One region of the Streptomyces sp. NPDC017529 genome, then DNA from elsewhere that is predicted to be linked to it. Evidence: riboswitches for the same ligand, from Rfam matches in the RefSeq annotation. Region 1 holds a riboswitch; each other region holds the start of a gene.
The links. A riboswitch is a leader RNA that binds a small molecule or an ion and turns the genes downstream of it on or off. The one in region 1 is predicted to bind cobalamin.

Region 1 (5,349 bases):
CCGCTGGCCGGCGCGGCGATCGTCGGCACGATGGTGAACGCGCTGGCGGTGAAGTGGGGCGGCGGGTTCTTCGCGCCCGAGGGCGTGGAGTACGAGCTGCTGCTCACGGCGGGTGCGGGGGCCCTCGCGCTGACCGGTCCCGGCCGGTACGCGATCGACCGGCTGCTGCCGGTCCTGCGTGCGCACCGGCTCGCGTACGGCGTGGCCGCCGTGGTGCTCGGTGTGGTCCTGGCGGGCGTGATTCTGCTGCTGCGGAAGTGACGCCCGGCGGGGAAGACGAAGACGACGGACGTGGGAGATGTGGGAAGTGAGGGATTGACGTGAGTGTGCGGCGGTTGAACCACGCGGTGCTGTATGTGCGTGACGTCGAGCGCGCCGTGGCTTTCTACACCGAGGCGCTCGGGTTCCGGGTGGACACCGAGGTGCCGGGGCGGGCCGCGTTCCTCAGTGCCGAGGGGACGGCCAACGACCACGACCTCGGGCTGTTCGCGGTCGGCGACCACGCGCCGGGCCCCGAGCACGGCCGGGTGGGCCTGTACCACCTGGCCTGGGAGGTCGGCACCCTCGGCGAGCTCGCGGACATCGCGGCCGAGCTGGCCGGGCGGGGCGCGCTGGTGGGCGCCACCGATCACCTGGTGTCCAAGTCGCTGTACGCGAAGGACCCGGACGGCAACGAGTTCGAGGTCATGTGGCGCGTGCCGCGTGCGGACTGGCCGGGGGCGGACGAGCCCGACCGGCTGCTCCCGCTCGACCTCGACGCGGCGCTGGAGCGCTGGGGTCCCGGGTTGAAGACGGGCGCGGCGGCCGGTTCGGCGACCTGAGGAGGGGCGGCGGCCGCCGAGGGACGGAAGCCCCCGAGGGGCGGAAGCCGGTCGCGGCCCGCTCCGGGGGAGCGCCGGAGCGTGCCGCGACCGGCCGGGGACCGGGTCAGACGGTTTCCGGGGTTTCCGTCTCCCCGGCCCTCGCCGTCGTCGGCGCCGTCCGCGCCGTCCCCGTCGTCCGCGCCGCCCAGCGTTTCTCCACCCCGGCCAGCCGCCAGTACGCCAGGGCCGCGGCCCAGACCACCACGAACAGGCCGACGATGATGAAGCCGACGTTGTCCAGGTCGATGGACGAGATCCAGCCGGTGACGTCGTCCTTCAGGTCCAGCTTCTCGTGCAGGACGCTGACCAGCTCGATGGTCCCGATGAAGAACGCGACGGCGATCGACAGGCCGGTGATCGTGAGGTTGTAGTAGACCTTGCGCACCGGGTTCGAGAACGCCCACTGGTACGCGAAGTTCATGAACGTACCGTCCAGCGTGTCGAACAGGCTCATTCCCGCCGCGAACAGCAGCGGCAGGACCAGGATCGCGTACCAGGGCAGGCCGGCCGCGGCGCCGCTGCCCGCCATCACCATCAGGGTGACCTCGGTCGCGGTGTCGAAGCCGAGGCCGAAGAGGAAGCCGAGCGGGTACATCTGGCCGGGGCGGGTGATGGAGCGGGTGAAGCGGCCCAGGACGCGGTTCATGAAGCCGCGGGAGTCGAGGTGTTCCTCCAGCTCGGCCTCGTTGTAGCGCCCCTGTCGCATGGCGCGGAAGACCCGCCAGATGCCCGCCAGCGCGACGAGGTTGAGCGCGGCGATCAGGTAGAGGAAGGTGCCGGAGACCGTGGTGCCCACGGTGCCGAGAACCTGGTGGGTGCGGGATTCGTCGTCGAGCAGGGTGCCCGCCAGCTGTGCGCCGCCGGCGACCAGCGCGGCCATGGCGACGACCACGCTGGAGTGCCCGAGCGCGAACCAGAACCCCACGGAGACCGGGCGCTTGCCGTCGGCCATCAGTTTGCGGGTGGTGTTGTCGATGGCGGCGATGTGGTCGGCGTCGAAGGCGTGCCGCATGCCGAGGGTGTACGCGGTGATGCCGAGGCCGACGCCGAAGACCTGCGAACCCACGGTGTAGTGGTTCGGCACGACGAGGAGGAAGAGCACGCCGAAGGCGACGACGTGCAGCGCGGCTATCACCGCCATCAGGCCCGCGGTGCGCACCGTGTCCTGACGCTGCCAGCGGAAGCCGGGCAGGGGGGAGGGCGAAGAGGAAGGGGAGGAAGGGGAGGAAGGAGAGGGAGGGGAGGGTAGGGGGGTGGGGGACAGGGGCATTCGGTGGTCACGCTCCAGCACCTCGTGGATCAGTTCGTGAGATGCCGTGGCCGGTCTCCTGGCTTACGGGTGAGCGCGCCCGGCCCGGCCTTCCCGGCCGCGGGCTGCGGACAGTGGCTCCGTACGGGCGTAGGCGCGTACGGAATGGGCGGGAACTTCCCGATCACAGTGGCGAGGGCCGCTCCGGCCTGGACCCGAAGGTCGTCACCGGTCTTCCCGAACACCACGGCCCGGACACTCTAACCTCCGGCACTCCAACCTCCGGAGGTGCGCGGCCACCGGGCCGATTCCGCGGGAACCGCGGGCCCCGTCCGCTCGACTACCTGGTCCGCGGCTCGCAGTGGCGGGCCGCCGGAGAGTCGAGCGGCAGGGGAGAACGGGCGTATGCGTCCTCGCGGGAAGCGGACGGCGACGACAACGGCTACGGCGACGACAACGGTGCTGGCGGCGGCGCTGGCGGTGGGGGTGGCCGCGCTGGCCACCGGATGCGGTGGCGCCGCCGGTGGTACGGGCGGGAGCGCCGCGGGCGCCCGGGACGGCGGCAAAGCCGGTTTCCCGGTCACGGTCACCGATTGCGACGGGCGGGAGACGACGTTTTCCGCTGCTCCGCGGAAAATCGTCACGAGCAATGCGTCGAGCCTGGAGATGCTGCTCCGGCTGGGGGTGGGTGACCGGGTCGTCGGTACGGGATTTCCGCCGGGTAAGGGAACGTTGCCGCCGGATCTGGACGCGCAGGCGCAGCGGGTGCCGGTGCTGGGCAAGGCGGTGATTCCGAAGGAGAAACTGCTCGGTTCCGGGGCCGATCTCTATATCGATACGTTCGCGTCGATGGGGAACATGGGCGGGGCGGCTGCCGCGCCGACCGACGAGGAGTTCGCCGCGTCGGGCATCAAGCACGTCTATCTGGCTTCGACGGCATGCGCGCCGCGCAAGAAGGCGCCGCAGCGGGATCTGTCCGCCGTCGAGGGTGATATCCGGCGGCTCGGGCAGGTCACGGGCACCTCGCGGCGTGCCCTGCAACTGGTGACGGAGATGGAGAAGAAGGTCTCCGGAGTGCGGAAGGCCCTTGCGGACGTGCCCGCTTCGAAGCGGCCGTCGTATTTCTTCTTCGATTTCGACGCGGGTACGAAGCAGCCGGTGGCCGTCTGCAACCGGCAGGTGGCGCACGCGGTGCTGACCGAAGCCGGGGCGCGCAATGTCTTCGCGGACTGCGCGGGGGACTTCAAGCCGGTGTCGTGGGAGGACGTGGTGGACAAGGACCCGGACTGGATTCAGTTGGGCGTACGGAACCGGGGGAGTGCTGCCGCGAATGAGAAGGCGTTCGACGAGGCGGAGCAGTTCTTGAAGGGATTTGCGGGGACGGCGGGGTTGCGTGCCGTGAAGGAAGGGAAATTCCTGCGCATCGGCTCCGAGCAGACGACCATCGCGGGGGTCGGCAACGCCGACACGGTGCGGCGGATCGCGGAGACGCTGTACCCGGACCGGCTGGGCGGGGCCGGGGCGGCGGGCCGCTGATGCCTCGTACGACGCTCAAGGCCCGTACGCCACCCGAGGACCGTACGCCACTCGTGGCCCGTACGCCGCGAAAACCCCGTACGCCATGGCTCGCCGTCGCGCTGCTGCTCGCGCTCCTCGTCGCGCTGACCGCCGCCGTCTCCTTCGGCGCCACCGACATCGCTCCGGCGGAGGTGTGGTCGGTGGTGTTCCGGCGGCTGGGCGGGCAGCCGCCGAGGCCGGGCACGAACGACCTGATCGTCTGGCAGTTGCGGGTGCCCAGAGCGCTGCTCGCCGCGTTGGTCGGCGCGGGTCTCGGGCTCGTCGGTACGGCCACTCAGGCGCTGGTGCGCAACCCGCTGGCGGACCCGTACCTCCTGGGCATCTCCAACGGCGCGTCGCTCGGCGCGGTGGCCGCGATCGTCCTGGGCGCGGGCGCTGTGGCCGGTACGGGCGGCGCGTTCGGCCTGGCCGGGGGGTTGGGGCTGTCGCTGGCGGCCTTCGCGGGGGCGCTCGCCTCGTTCGCGCTGGTCTGGACGCTGGCCCGCAGGGGCGGCGGCTTCGCGCCGCTGCGGCTGGTGCTCGCCGGGGTCGGCATCGGGCAGTTCCTGGCCGGGATCACCAGCTATCTCGTGCTGCAGGCCGGGGACGAACAGCAGACGCGCGGCGTGCTGTTCTGGCTGATGGGCAGCCTCGGCGGCGCCACCTGGAGCACGCTGGTCCTGCCGGCCCTCGCGGTGCCGGCCGGGCTGCTGGTGCTCCAGGCGCGGGCCCGCGCGCTCAACGCGCTGACGATGGGGGACGAGACGGCGGCGAGCGTGGGCGTGGACGTGGTCCGGCTGCGCCGGACGCTGTTCGTGGTGACCAGCCTGCTCACCGGCGTACTGGTGGCGGTGTCCGGGGCGGTGGCCTTCGTGGGGCTGATGGTGCCGCACCTGTGCCGGCTGCTCGTCGGCGGCGACCACCGCAGGCTGCTGCCGCTGGCGGCGCTGACCGGGGCGCTGCTGCTGGTCGTGGTGGACATCGTGTGCCGTACCGCGATGGCCGACCAGGAACTGCCGGTGGGCGTGGTGACGGCGCTGGTCGGCGCGCCGGTACTGCTGTACGTCCTCGACCGCCGGCTGGGAGCGGGATCGTGAGCGTGGAAGCACGGGCGCGAGCCGGTACGGACGCCGGTTTGCGGATCGACATCGAGGACCTGCGGGTGTCCTACGCCGGGCGGTGCGTCGTGGCCGGTGTGCGGCTGATGGCCGCGCCGGGCGAGATCGCGGGCGTGGTCGGCCCGAACGGCAGCGGCAAGTCCACGGTCCTGCGCACCGTGTACCGGCATCTGCGGCCGGACGCGGGCCGGGTGCTGCTGGCCGGCGAGGACGTCGGTGCCATGCCGGCGACGCGGGCCGCGCGGCACATCGCCGCCCTTCCCCAGGAACGCGGCAGCGACTTCGAACTCACCGTCCACGAGGTGGTGGCGATGGGCCGCACCCCGTACAAGCGGGCGTTCGCGGGCGACGACGCCGCCGACCGGGAGACGGTGGCCCGCGCTCTGGCCGATGTGGGGCTGGCGGAGCACGGCGGGCGGCGGTTCTCCGCGCTCTCCGGCGGCGAGCGGCAGCGGGCCCTGCTCGCCCGCGCCTTCGCGCAGGTCCCGGACGTGCTCGTGCTGGACGAGCCGACGAACCACCTGGACGTACGGCACCAGGTCGAGCTGCTGGGCCTGCTGCG
Region 2 (5,349 bases), on a different contig from region 1:
GTGACCGGCCTTGACCAGGTTGGCCGCCATCGGCCCGCCCATGTTCCCGAGCCCGACGAACCCGACCGTGGCGGGCCCCGCGTTCCCGTACGCCGTTTCCGTGCTCACCAGGGCACCTCCTGCGGGAAGCCGCCGGCGAGCCCGAGCTCGCGGTCGCCGAGCGGTGTGAAGAACCGGGCCACGTCCGCGTCGGTGACCTCGGCGAGGGTGGCGGGGGACCAGCGCGGCCTGCGGTCCTTGTCGATCACCTGGGCGCGGATGCCCTCGACCAGGTCGGGCGTGGCCAGGGCCGCGCACGAGACGCGGTACTCCTGGTCCAGGACCCGTTCCAGCGGCCCCAGGCCCCGGGCCCGGCGCAGCGCGGCCAGGGTGACCTTCAGCGAGGTGGGGGACTTGGCGAGAAGCGTCTCGGCGGCCTCCTTGGCCTCCGGGACGCCGGTGCCGAGCAGCCGGTCCACGATCTCCTCGACGGTGCCGGCCGCGTAGCAGTGGTCGATCCACTCCCGGCGCGCCGCCAGCTCGCCGTCCGGGGCCTCCCGTACGTACCGCGGCAGCACCTCGGGCACCGGTTCGGCGGCGAGGTCCGCCACCAGCCGCTCCACCCGTTCCGCCGGTACGAAGTGGTCGGCGAGCCCGCAGAGCAGCGCGTCCCCGGCCGCCACCGGCGCCCCGGTCAGCGCCAGGTGGGTGCCCAGCTGTCCGGGCGCCAGCGCCAGCAGGTACGTGCCGCCGACGTCCGGCACGAAGCCGATGCCGGTCTCCGGCATGGCGACCTTGGAGCGCTCGGTGACGATCCGTACGCTGCCGTGCGCCGAGACGCCGACGCCGCCGCCCATCACGATGCCGTCCATGACGGCGACGTACGGCTTGGGGTAGCGCGCGATACGGGCGTTGAGCCGGTACTCGTCGCGCCAGAAGGCGGCGGAGGCCGTGCCGCCGGTCCCGGCGTCCTCGTGGATGGCGCGGATGTCGCCGCCCGCGCACAGCCCGCGCCCGCCCGCGCCGCTGATCACCACGGCCTCCACCGCGGGGTCCTGCTCCCACGCGGCCAGGGCCGCGTCGATCCGGCGCACCATGGCGTGGGTGAGGGCGTTGAGCGCTTTGGGGCGGTTGAGGGTGAGGTACGCCGCGCGGCCCTCGGTCCGCAGCAGTACGGAGTCGTCGGTCATCGGGCGGCCCCCGCCCCGGCGCGGGCGCCGCCGGTCTTCGCCCCGGTCAGCCCGCGGGCCACGATCACACGCATGATCTCGTTCGTCCCTTCCAGGATCTGGTGCACCCGAAGATCGCGGACGATCTTCTCCATGCCGTACTCGCTCAGGTATCCGTAACCGCCGTGCAGTTGCAGCGCGCGGTCGGCGACGGAGTAGCCCGTGTCGGTGGCGAACCGTTTGGCCATCGCGCACAGCTGCGGCGCCTGCGGGTCGGCGCGGTCCAGCGCGTCGGCCGCCTGCCGCACCAGCGCACGGGCCGCGGCCAGCTCCGTCGCCATGTCTGCGAGCCGGAACTGCAGCGCCTGCGCGTCCAGCAGCCGGCCCCCGAACGCCTCCCGGTCCGCGAGGTAGGCCTGCGCCGCGTGCAGCGCGCTCTGCCCGCCGCCGAGGGAGCAGGCGGCGATGCCGAGCCGGCCGCCGTTGAGGCCGCTCATCGCGATGCGGAAGCCGTCGCCCTCCGCACCCAGCCGCCGGTCGGCGGGGACGCGCACCTCGCCCAGGACCACCTGCCGGGTGGGCTGCGCGTTCCAGCCCATCTTCTTCTCGTTGGCACCGAACGACAGCCCCGGGTCGTCGCGCTCGACGACGAACGCCGAGATGCCGCCCGGCCCTTCCTCGCCGGTACGGGCCATCACCACGTACACCTGCGAGGCACCGGCGCCGGAGATGAACTGTTTGACGCCGGTCAGCACGTAGTCGTCGCCGTCGCGCACCGCACGCGTGCGCAGCGCCGCCGCGTCCGACCCGGCGCCCGGCTCGGTCAGGCAGTAGCTGCCCAGGTCCGCCATCGAGCACAGGCCGGGCAGCCAGCGGGCGCGCTGCGCGTCGTCGCCGTACCGGTCGATCATCCAGGCGACCATGTTGTGGATGGAGAGATAGCCCGCGATGGACGGGCAGGCGGTGGCCAGCACCTCGAAGACCAGCACGCCGTCCGCGCGGCCGAGCGCGGAGCCGCCGCACTCCTCCCGTACGTAGATCCCGCCGAGCCCGAGCCCGGCGGCCTTGCGCAGCACGTCCACGGGGAAGTGCTTGTCCTGGTCCCAGGCCACGGCGTGCGGCGCGATGTGCTCCTGCGCGAAGTCCAGCGTGGTCTCGACGATGGCGAGCTGGTCCTCGGTGAGCGAGCTGAGCGAGGCGGCCGTGCCGGCGGTGGTCATGACGCTCATCGCGCTCAGCCCATCGTCGGGATGGTGAAGCTCGCGCCCTCCTTGACCCCGGAGGGCCAGCGCGAGGTGACGGTCTTGGTGCGGGTGTAGAAGCGGATCGCGTCCGGGCCGTGCTGGTTCAGGTCGCCGAAGCCGGACCGCTTCCAGCCGCCGAAGGTGTGGTACGCCACGGGCACCGGGATCGGCACGTTCACGCCGACCATGCCCGTGTTCACCCGGCGGCTGAAGTCCCGCGCGGTGTCCCCGTCCCGGGTGAAGATCGCCACGCCGTTGCCGTACGGGTGCTCCGTGGGCAGCCGCAGCGCCTCCTCGTAGTCGGCCGCCCGGACCACCGACAGCACGGGCCCGAAGATCTCCTCCTGGTAGATCCGCATGTCCGGGGTGACCCGGTCGAAGAGCGAGGCGCCCGCGAAGAAGCCGTCCTCGTGCCCCGGGAGGGAGAAGTCCCGGCCGTCGACGACCAGTTCGGCGCCCTCGGCGACGCCGAGGCCCACGTAGGAGCGGACCCGGTCCAGCGCGTCCCGGCCCACCAGCGGCCCGAAGTCGGCGTGCGGGTCGTCGGAGCGGCCGATGCGCAGCGCGCCGATCCGCTCCTTGAGCCGTGCCACCAGCGCGTCGGCGGTCTCCTCGCCGACGGGTACGGCGACCGAGATGGCCATGCACCGCTCGCCGGCCGACCCGTACCCGGCGCCCACCAGCGCGTCCACCACCTGGTCGAGGTCGGCGTCCGGCATCACGACCAGGTGGTTCTTGGCGCCGCCGAAGCACTGGGCGCGCTTGCCGTGCGCCGCGGCGGTCGCGTAGATGTGCGCGGCGACCGGCGTCGAGCCGACGAAGCCCAGCGCTTCGACGCGCGGGTCCTCCAGCAGCGTGTCCACCGACTCCTTGCCGCCGTGCACGACGTTGAGGACGCCCGGCGGCAGGCCCGCCTCCAGGAACAGCTCGGCCAGTCGCAGCGGTACGGACGGGGCCCGCTCGGACGGCTTCAGGATGAACGCGTTGCCGCAGGCGAGGGCCGGCGCGGCCTTCCACAGCGGGATCATCGCGGGGAAGTTGAACGGGGTGATCCCGGCCACCACGCCGAGCGGGCGGCGCAGCGAGTGCACGTCGATGCCGGTCCCGGCGTTGTCGGAGAACTCGCCCTTGAGCAGGTGCGGGATGCCCGCGGCGAACTCGACCACCTCCAGGCCGCGCTGGAGGTCGCCGTGCGCGTCCGGGACGGTCTTGCCGTGCTCGCTCGACAGCAGCCGGGCCAGCGCGTCCCGCTCGCCCTCCACCAGGCGCAGGAAGTTGAGCAGCACACGGGCGCGCCGCTGGGGGTTCCACTCGCCCCATTCGGGCTGCGCGGACGCCGCGTCGGCGACGGCCGCGGCCGTCTCGGACCGGTTGGCGAGCGGTACCCGGGCCTGCACGGTGCCGGTGTTGGGGTCGAACACGTCGCCGTAAGCACCGGAGGCACCCGGGGTGTGCTTGCCGCCGACGAAATGGGTGAGTTCGCGGACCATGGGAGCCTGCTCTCGTCAGGTGGAATCCGGGGATGGCACGGCCGGGCACCCGGGCGGCGCGGAGGGCGCGCGGACCGTGGCGGGGCCGTGGGACGCGAAGGGCGTGGAACCGTCAGCGCGCGGGCGGTGCCGCGGGCCGGGCCGGATCACCTGGGCTGTGGGTACGCACCGGTGCCATGCGTGTCTGCTCCATCCTCGTGGACAACACGGAACAACACCCGCGGCCGGTATCCTGGCTTCCGGATCACCGCGCGCCGCCCGCCTTCCCGACCGCGTTCTCGTCAGTGGCGTGTTGCTCGGCGTCGCACTCCCCGGTCACAGTGGCGGGACCACGCCGGATTCGCACCGGCTTCCCTGCACCGCGGGCCTTGGTCACGACGATATAGTTGGACGTCCTAGTAAGTCCAGGGGGTCCCGCCACGCCGCCCGGCCCGTCACCGCTTCCGGCGGGCGTTGAGGCGGGCGGACTGGCGTGTCAGATGGTCGCGTTCGGCGAGGTTGGACGCCTTACGGGCGGCTTCGGCGTACAGCCGGGCCGCCGTCGGCAGGTCGCCGTCGCGTTCGTGGAGGTATGCCGCCACCGCGGTGTGGCGGGGCAGGGAGGCGTCCAGCGCCGCCAGTTCCGCCAGGCCGGCGCGCGGGCCGTCGGCCTCGCCCACGGCCACCGCGCGGTTGAGCCGGACGACCGGGCTGCCGGTCAGGCGCGTCAGCTCGTCGTACCACTCGACGATCTGCACCCAGTCGGTCTCCTCGGCGGTGGGCGCGTCCGCGTGCAGTGCCGCGATGGCGGCCTGGGCCTGGAACTCGCCCAGCCGGTCGCGGGCCAGGGCCGCCTGGAGGATCCCGACGCCCTCGGTGATCGCCTCGGTGTCCCACCGGCCGCGGTCCTGCCCGGCGAGCGGCACCAGGCCGCCGTCGGGCGCGGTCCGGGCCGCGCGCCGGGCGTGGTGGAGCAGCATGAGGGCGAGCAGCCCCGCCACCTCGGGGTGGTCGATCGCGGCGGCGAGCTGCCGGGTGAGCCGGATGGCCTCGGCTGCGAGGTCGACGTCGCCGGAGTAGCCCTCGTTGAAGACCAGGTAGAGGACGCGCAGCACGGTGGCCACGTCGCCGGGCCGGTCGAACCGCACACCGGAGACGGTCCGCTTGGCCCGGCTGACTCTCTGTGCCATGGTCGCCTCCGGCACCAGATAGGCCTGGGCGATCTGGCGGGTGGTGAGGCCGCCGACGGCCCGCAGTGTGAGCGCGACCGCGGACGCCGGTGTCAGCGAGGGGTGGGCGCACAGGAAGTAGAGCCGGAGAGTGTCGTCCACCGCGGACGCGGGTCCGGGCGCCGGTTCCTCGTCGGCGCGGTCCTCACGCCGGCGGCGTGAGGCGTCCGCCCGGGCCGTGTCGAGGAACCGGCGCCAGGCCACGGTGACCAGCCAGCCCTTCGGGTCCCGTGGCCGGCCGGCGGGCCAGGCGCGGACC
Region 3 (5,349 bases), on a different contig from region 1:
TGCAGATCGCCAAGGAGCGCGGCGCGCACGTCACCGGGACGGCGAGCGTGCCCAAGCACGGCTTCCTGCGCGAGCTCGGCGCGGACGCCTGCGTCGACCACCGCTCCGAGGACTTCACCGACACGGAGGAGCGCTACGACGTCGTCCTCGACGCCCTCGGCGGGGAGACCGCCACCCGTTGCGTGGGCGTACTCCGCCCCGGCGGCATCCTCGTCTCCCTGCTGCCGGGCGCCGAGGACATCCGGGCCGCGGCGGAGAAGGCACGGGTACGCGCCGTCACCCTGCTCGTCGAGCACGACCGGGCCGGGATGCAGGCCATCGCCGGCCTCGCCGAAGGGGCCCGGGCCCACGTCCAGGGGGAGACGGGCCGCACCACGGGCAAGCTGGTCATCACCGTGCGCTGAGTCCGTTGTGACGGCCGGGGGGCGCCCGAGCACGCCCTCCCGGCCGTCACCCGTTCAGGAGGAGGGAAGCTCCGCCCGGACGGTCCGCGCGGCGGTGACGAGGTTCTCCAGCGAAGCGCGGGTCTCCGGCCAGCCGCGGGTCTTCAGACCGCAGTCCGGGTTGACCCACAGGCGCTCGGCCGGGATGGCGCCGAGGCCCGCGCGCAGCAGGTCCGCCGCCTCCTCGGCGCTCGGCACGCGGGGGGAGTGGATGTCGTACACGCCGGGGCCGGCCTCACGGGGGTAGCCGTGTGCGGCCAGTTCGCGGGCCACCTGCATGTGGGAGCGGGCGGCCTCCAGGCTGATGACGTCGGCGTCGAGATCGTCGATGGCCTGGACGACGTCGCCGAACTCGGCGTAGCACATGTGCGTGTGGATCTGGGTCCGGTCGCGCACCCCGCTGGTGGTGAGGCGGAACGCCTCGGTGGCCCAGGCCAGGTAGGCGGCGTGGCCGGCGGCGCGTAGCGGCAGCGTCTCGCGCAGCGCCGGCTCGTCCACCTGGATGACCGAGGTGCCGGCCGCCTCCAGGTCGCCGACCTCGTCGCGCAGGGCCAGCGCCACTTGGCGGGCGGTGTCGCCGAGCGGCTGGTCGTCGCGGACGAAGGACCAGGCGAGCATGGTGACCGGGCCGGTCAGCATGCCCTTGACCGGCCGGTCGGTGAGCGACTGCGCGTACCGGGTCCAGCGCACCGTCATCGGCTCGGGCCGCGAGATGTCACCCGCGAGGACCGGCGGACGGACATAACGCGTGCCGTACGACTGGACCCAGCCGTGCTGGGTGGCGAGGTAGCCGACGAGCTGTTCGGCGAAGTACTGCACCATGTCGTTGCGTTCGGGCTCGCCGTGGACGAGGACGTCGAGGCCCGCCTTCTCCTGGAAGGCGAGGACGTCGCGGATCTCGTTCCTGATGCGCTCCTCGTACCCGGCCGTGTCGATGCGCCCCGCACGCAGGTCGGCCCGGGCGGCCCGCAGTTCGGCGGTCTGCGGAAAGGAGCCGATGGTGGTGGTGGGCAGCAGGGGCAGGCCCAGGTGGGCGCGTTGGGCGGCGGCCCGCTCCGCGTACGGCGCGGCACGGCGGCCGTCGGCGTCGGTGACGGCGGCGGCCCGCTCGCGTACGACGGGGTCGTGGGTGATCGCGGAACCGGCGCGGGAAGCCAGGTCCGCGCGGTTGGCGGCCAGGTCGGCGGCGATCGTGTGCGTCCCCTGTGCGAGTCCGCGGGCGAGCGTGGCGATCTCGGCGGTCTTCTGCTTGGCGAACGCCAGCCAGCGCAGGACCTGCGGGTCGATGTCCCGCTCGGCGGCGGCGTCGAGCGGAACGTGCAGCAGGGAGCAGGACGCGGCCACGTCGACCCGGCCGGCCAGGCCCAGCAGGGTCCCGAGCGTGGCCAGCGACTTCTCGTAGTCGTTGATCCAGACGTTGCGGCCGTTGACGACTCCGGCGACCAGGCGCTTGTCGGGCAGGCCGCCGACGGCCGCGAGCGCGTCCAGGTTGCCGGCGGCGGCCTCGGTGAAGTCCAGCGCCAGGCCGTCGACGGGGGCCTTGGCGAGGACGGGCAGCGCCTCACCGAGCTGGTCGAAGTACGAGGCGACCAGCAGCTTCGGGCGGTCGGCGAGGGCGCCCAGCACGCGATAGGCGCGCTCGGCGGCGTTGAGTTCGGCCGGGGTGCGGTCCTGTACGAGGGCGGGCTCGTCCAGCTGCACCCATGAGGCGCCGGCCGCGCGGAGGTCGGCCAGTACCTCCGCGTAGACGGGAAGGAGCCGGTCGAGCAGGGTCAGCGGGTCGAAGCCGGCGGCGACGCCGGGGGCGGGCTTGGCCAGCAGGAGGTAGGTGACCGGGCCGACGAGCACCGGGCGCGGCGTGTGCCCGAGGGCGAGCGCCTCCTTCAGCTCGCCCACCTGCTTGGCGGAGTGCGCGGCGAAAACCGTGTCGGGCCCCAACTCCGGTACCAAGTAGTGGTAGTTGGTGTCGAACCACTTGGTCATTTCCAGCGGCGCCACGTCCTGCGTGCCGCGCGCCATCGCGAAGTAGCCGTCCAGGGCGCCGGCCGCGACGGCGGCACGGTGCCGGTCCGGGACGGCGCCGACCATGACGCTGGTGTCCAGGACATGGTCGTAGTACGAGAAGTCACCGGTCGGTACCTCGTGGATGCCGGCGTCGGCCAGTTGCTGCCAGTTCGAACGGCGCAGGTCCTTGGCGGTCTCCAGCAGGGCGTCCGCGGTGACGCGGCCCTTCCAGTAGCCCTCGACGGCCTTCTTCAGTTCCCGGTTCTGTCCCTGGCGGGGGTAGCCGTACACGGTGGCCCGTGCTGCCGCGGCTGCGGGCTTCGCTGTCACGGAACTCTCCTTCGCGAGCGTGATCTTCTCCGAGCCCCGGTGACGGGACGAGAACGCGAAGGAATGGCGGCCCGGACGAGCCGCGGGGCGTCCGATGACGCCCATGCCCGCCTGATGTGGTCGCCGACCCTCCCTCGGGGTCACCGGGACGTCCGCGCACGCATGGACGCGCGCGGGCAACGGGCAGGTCTTCGGACTCGCGGGCCCGTCTGCCGGATCGTCGTCCGGCGGACACCTACTGGCCGTCGCTTCCCGGATCCGCGGCCCGGATCCAGTGCGTATGACGGCGGTCGTTCCCGCTCACCGCTGCGGGGCAGTCCCGGATTCCCACCGGGTTCCCTCTTACGACGCGTCTGCCTGGCGGGCAGGGCGAACCAGCTGCACCGGACACAGTAGATCGACCGTGGCCCGCACGGACACCCCTGTTCACATGGCGGTACGTGAGATGGGACACGAGTGCCGCGACCGGCCTACGCGGGCGGCCGCGGACTCACGGTCATGCGGATGTCGTCGGCCGCCCACAGCACGAACCGTTCGACCGGCGTCACCTCGTGCCCCGGCGCGGGCCGGAACCGGAACCGCTTCAGCAGTACGGCCAGGACCAGTTGGGCCTCGACCATCGCGAGAGCGGCGCCTTCGCAGCTGCGCGGCCCGATGCCGAACGGGACGTAGGCCAGCCTCGGCCGCCCGGCCACCTCCCGCGCGAGGAAGCGCTCGGGTACGAACCTCTCGGGTTCGGGCCAGTAGCGGGGGTTCATGTGGACGGCCCAGAACGGATAGAAGACCGTCGTCCCGGCCGGGATCTCGTAACCGCCCAGGGCAAGGTCCTCGGTCGTCTCCCGCGCACCGTACGGGCCGGGCGGGAACAGCCGCATCGACTCCTTCAGGACCATGTCCAGGTACGTGAGCCGCCGCAGGTCGACGTACCCGGGCACCGCCCGGTCGCCGAGCACCCGGTCCAGCTCCTCGGCGACGCGTTCGCCCACGTCGGGGTGGCGCCCCAGCAGATGCAGGGTCCACGAGACGGCAACTCCGGTGGTGTGGTGGGCGGCCAGCAGCGTCACCATGACGGTGTCGCGGATCCGCGCGGGCCGCTCACCGGCCTCGACGAGCGCCCCGACCAGATCGCTCCGGTCGGCGGGGCCGCCGCGGCGGTGCGCCGCGACCACCCGGTCGACCGTCGCGCGGAGGTAGGCGAGGGCCCGCGCCGTCCGCCGGTCCCGTTCCTCCCGCGTCCCCGGAACCGGCACCTGGTAGAGCCGCCCCAGGTATTCGGTGAGCACCTCCTCGAAGGCGGTCACAACGCCGTCCGGGTCCGCGGCGTCGCCTCCCAGCGCGTACTCGCAGATCATCCGCAGCGACAGCGCGGTCAGGTCCTTCTGCAACGCGACGGGCCCGCCGTCGGCCTGCCCGGCCCAACAGTCCGCCAGTGCCGTCGCCAGCGCGGTGAACCGCTCGAAGTGCCGCTCGTGTGAAGGGCGCCCGGCCAGCACCGACAGCAGCAGACGCCGCCACGGGGCGTGCTCGTCGGCCGGCAGCACCTGTAAGTTGCCCGCCTCGCACAGCGGGGCCAGGAACTCGAACAGCCGCTCAGGCCGCTTGTCGATGTGAGCCGTGGCCTCCAGCAGCACGGGGTCGGCGACCGACACGGCCGTCTCGGCGCCCGGGAGCTGGAACCGTACGACGGGCCCGTACTCGGCGTGCAGCCACAACTGGTAGTGGTGCAACCCGCCCGCCGCCGCGACAGCGCCCACCCCGCCGTCCGCCCGGGGTTCGGGGCCCGGAATACGCATGGTCACGCCTCCCAACGGAACTCTGCGACCATCAGGGCACGACGATAACCACGGTTCTCTTCGACGTCGACGGTGTCCTGCCGGACTCGACGGCGGCCCGGGGACACCGCCCGTGACGGGCCGACTCCTGCCTCTCCTACGGCGAGAAGTAGACCCCCGGCGGCACCCCGACCACGCGCCTGAACGCTGCCACGAACGCGCTCGGTGACGCGTAGCCGACCCGCGGGGCCACCGCGGCCACCGTCGCGCCGCCCGCCAGCAGCGGCATCGCGGCCTGGAGGCGTACCCGGGTGCGCCACTGCCCGAACGGCATGCCCGTCTCCGCGGTGAACGCGCGGGCCAGGGTCCGCGCGCTCGCCCCCACTTCCGTGCCCCACTCCGCCAGCGTCCGGCCGTCCGACGGCCGGCTGCGCAGGGCGCGTGCGACGCGGCGCGCCCGGCCGTCGCTGGGCAGCGGCGCCAGTACGGTCGTCACCGACACCGGACGCAACTGGTCGATCAGGACCGCCTCCGCCCGCTCCCTGGCCTCCGCCGGCAGGCCGTCGTCCGCCAGGTACGTGATCAGCTCGCGCAGCAGCGGCGAGACGCCCACGACGGTGGGCGCCGTCCAGTCCACCGGGCAGCGGTCTGGCGCGCACCACAGGCTCCGGCCCACGACCGCGCTGGTCGCCCCCGTCGCGTGCTCGATGCCGGCCGGTATCCACAGCGCCATGGTCGGCGGCAGGATCCAGGTGTTCCCCTGGGCGCGTACGGCGACCACGCCCCGCTCCGCCCAGGCC

Region 2: another riboswitch for cobalamin. It lies ahead of ACH4K4_RS29985 (CoA-acylating methylmalonate-semialdehyde dehydrogenase); the one in region 1 lies ahead of ACH4K4_RS07795 (HoxN/HupN/NixA family nickel/cobalt transporter).
Region 3: another riboswitch for cobalamin. It lies ahead of metE (5-methyltetrahydropteroyltriglutamate--homocysteine S-methyltransferase); the one in region 1 lies ahead of ACH4K4_RS07795 (HoxN/HupN/NixA family nickel/cobalt transporter).

The regions. Positions count from the first base shown of each region.
Region 1 is NZ_JBIRJY010000003.1:99,884-105,232, reverse strand. Features, by position in the region: gene ACH4K4_RS07805 (DoxX family protein) at 1-261, shown strand, start outside; gene ACH4K4_RS07800 (VOC family protein) at 321-821, shown strand; gene ACH4K4_RS07795 (HoxN/HupN/NixA family nickel/cobalt transporter) at 928-2,154, opposite strand; cobalamin riboswitch at 2,164-2,376, opposite strand; gene ACH4K4_RS07790 (ABC transporter substrate-binding protein) at 2,575-3,648, shown strand; gene ACH4K4_RS07785 (FecCD family ABC transporter permease) at 3,648-4,766, shown strand; gene ACH4K4_RS07780 (ABC transporter ATP-binding protein) at 4,805-5,349, shown strand, end outside.
Region 2 is NZ_JBIRJY010000015.1:149,829-155,177, forward strand. Features, by position in the region: gene mmsB (3-hydroxyisobutyrate dehydrogenase) at 1-108, opposite strand, end outside; gene ACH4K4_RS29975 (enoyl-CoA hydratase/isomerase family protein) at 105-1,169, opposite strand; gene ACH4K4_RS29980 (acyl-CoA dehydrogenase family protein) at 1,166-2,377, opposite strand; gene ACH4K4_RS29985 (CoA-acylating methylmalonate-semialdehyde dehydrogenase) at 2,383-3,882, opposite strand; cobalamin riboswitch at 4,087-4,268, opposite strand; gene ACH4K4_RS29990 (RNA polymerase sigma factor) at 4,317-5,349, opposite strand, start outside.
Region 3 is NZ_JBIRJY010000024.1:36,666-42,014, forward strand. Features, by position in the region: partial or broken gene ACH4K4_RS34270 (zinc-binding dehydrogenase) at 1-404, shown strand, start outside; gene metE (5-methyltetrahydropteroyltriglutamate--homocysteine S-methyltransferase) at 459-2,777, opposite strand; cobalamin riboswitch at 2,942-3,171, opposite strand; gene ACH4K4_RS34280 (cytochrome P450) at 3,248-4,570, opposite strand; gene ACH4K4_RS34285 (AraC family transcriptional regulator) at 4,707-5,349, opposite strand, start outside.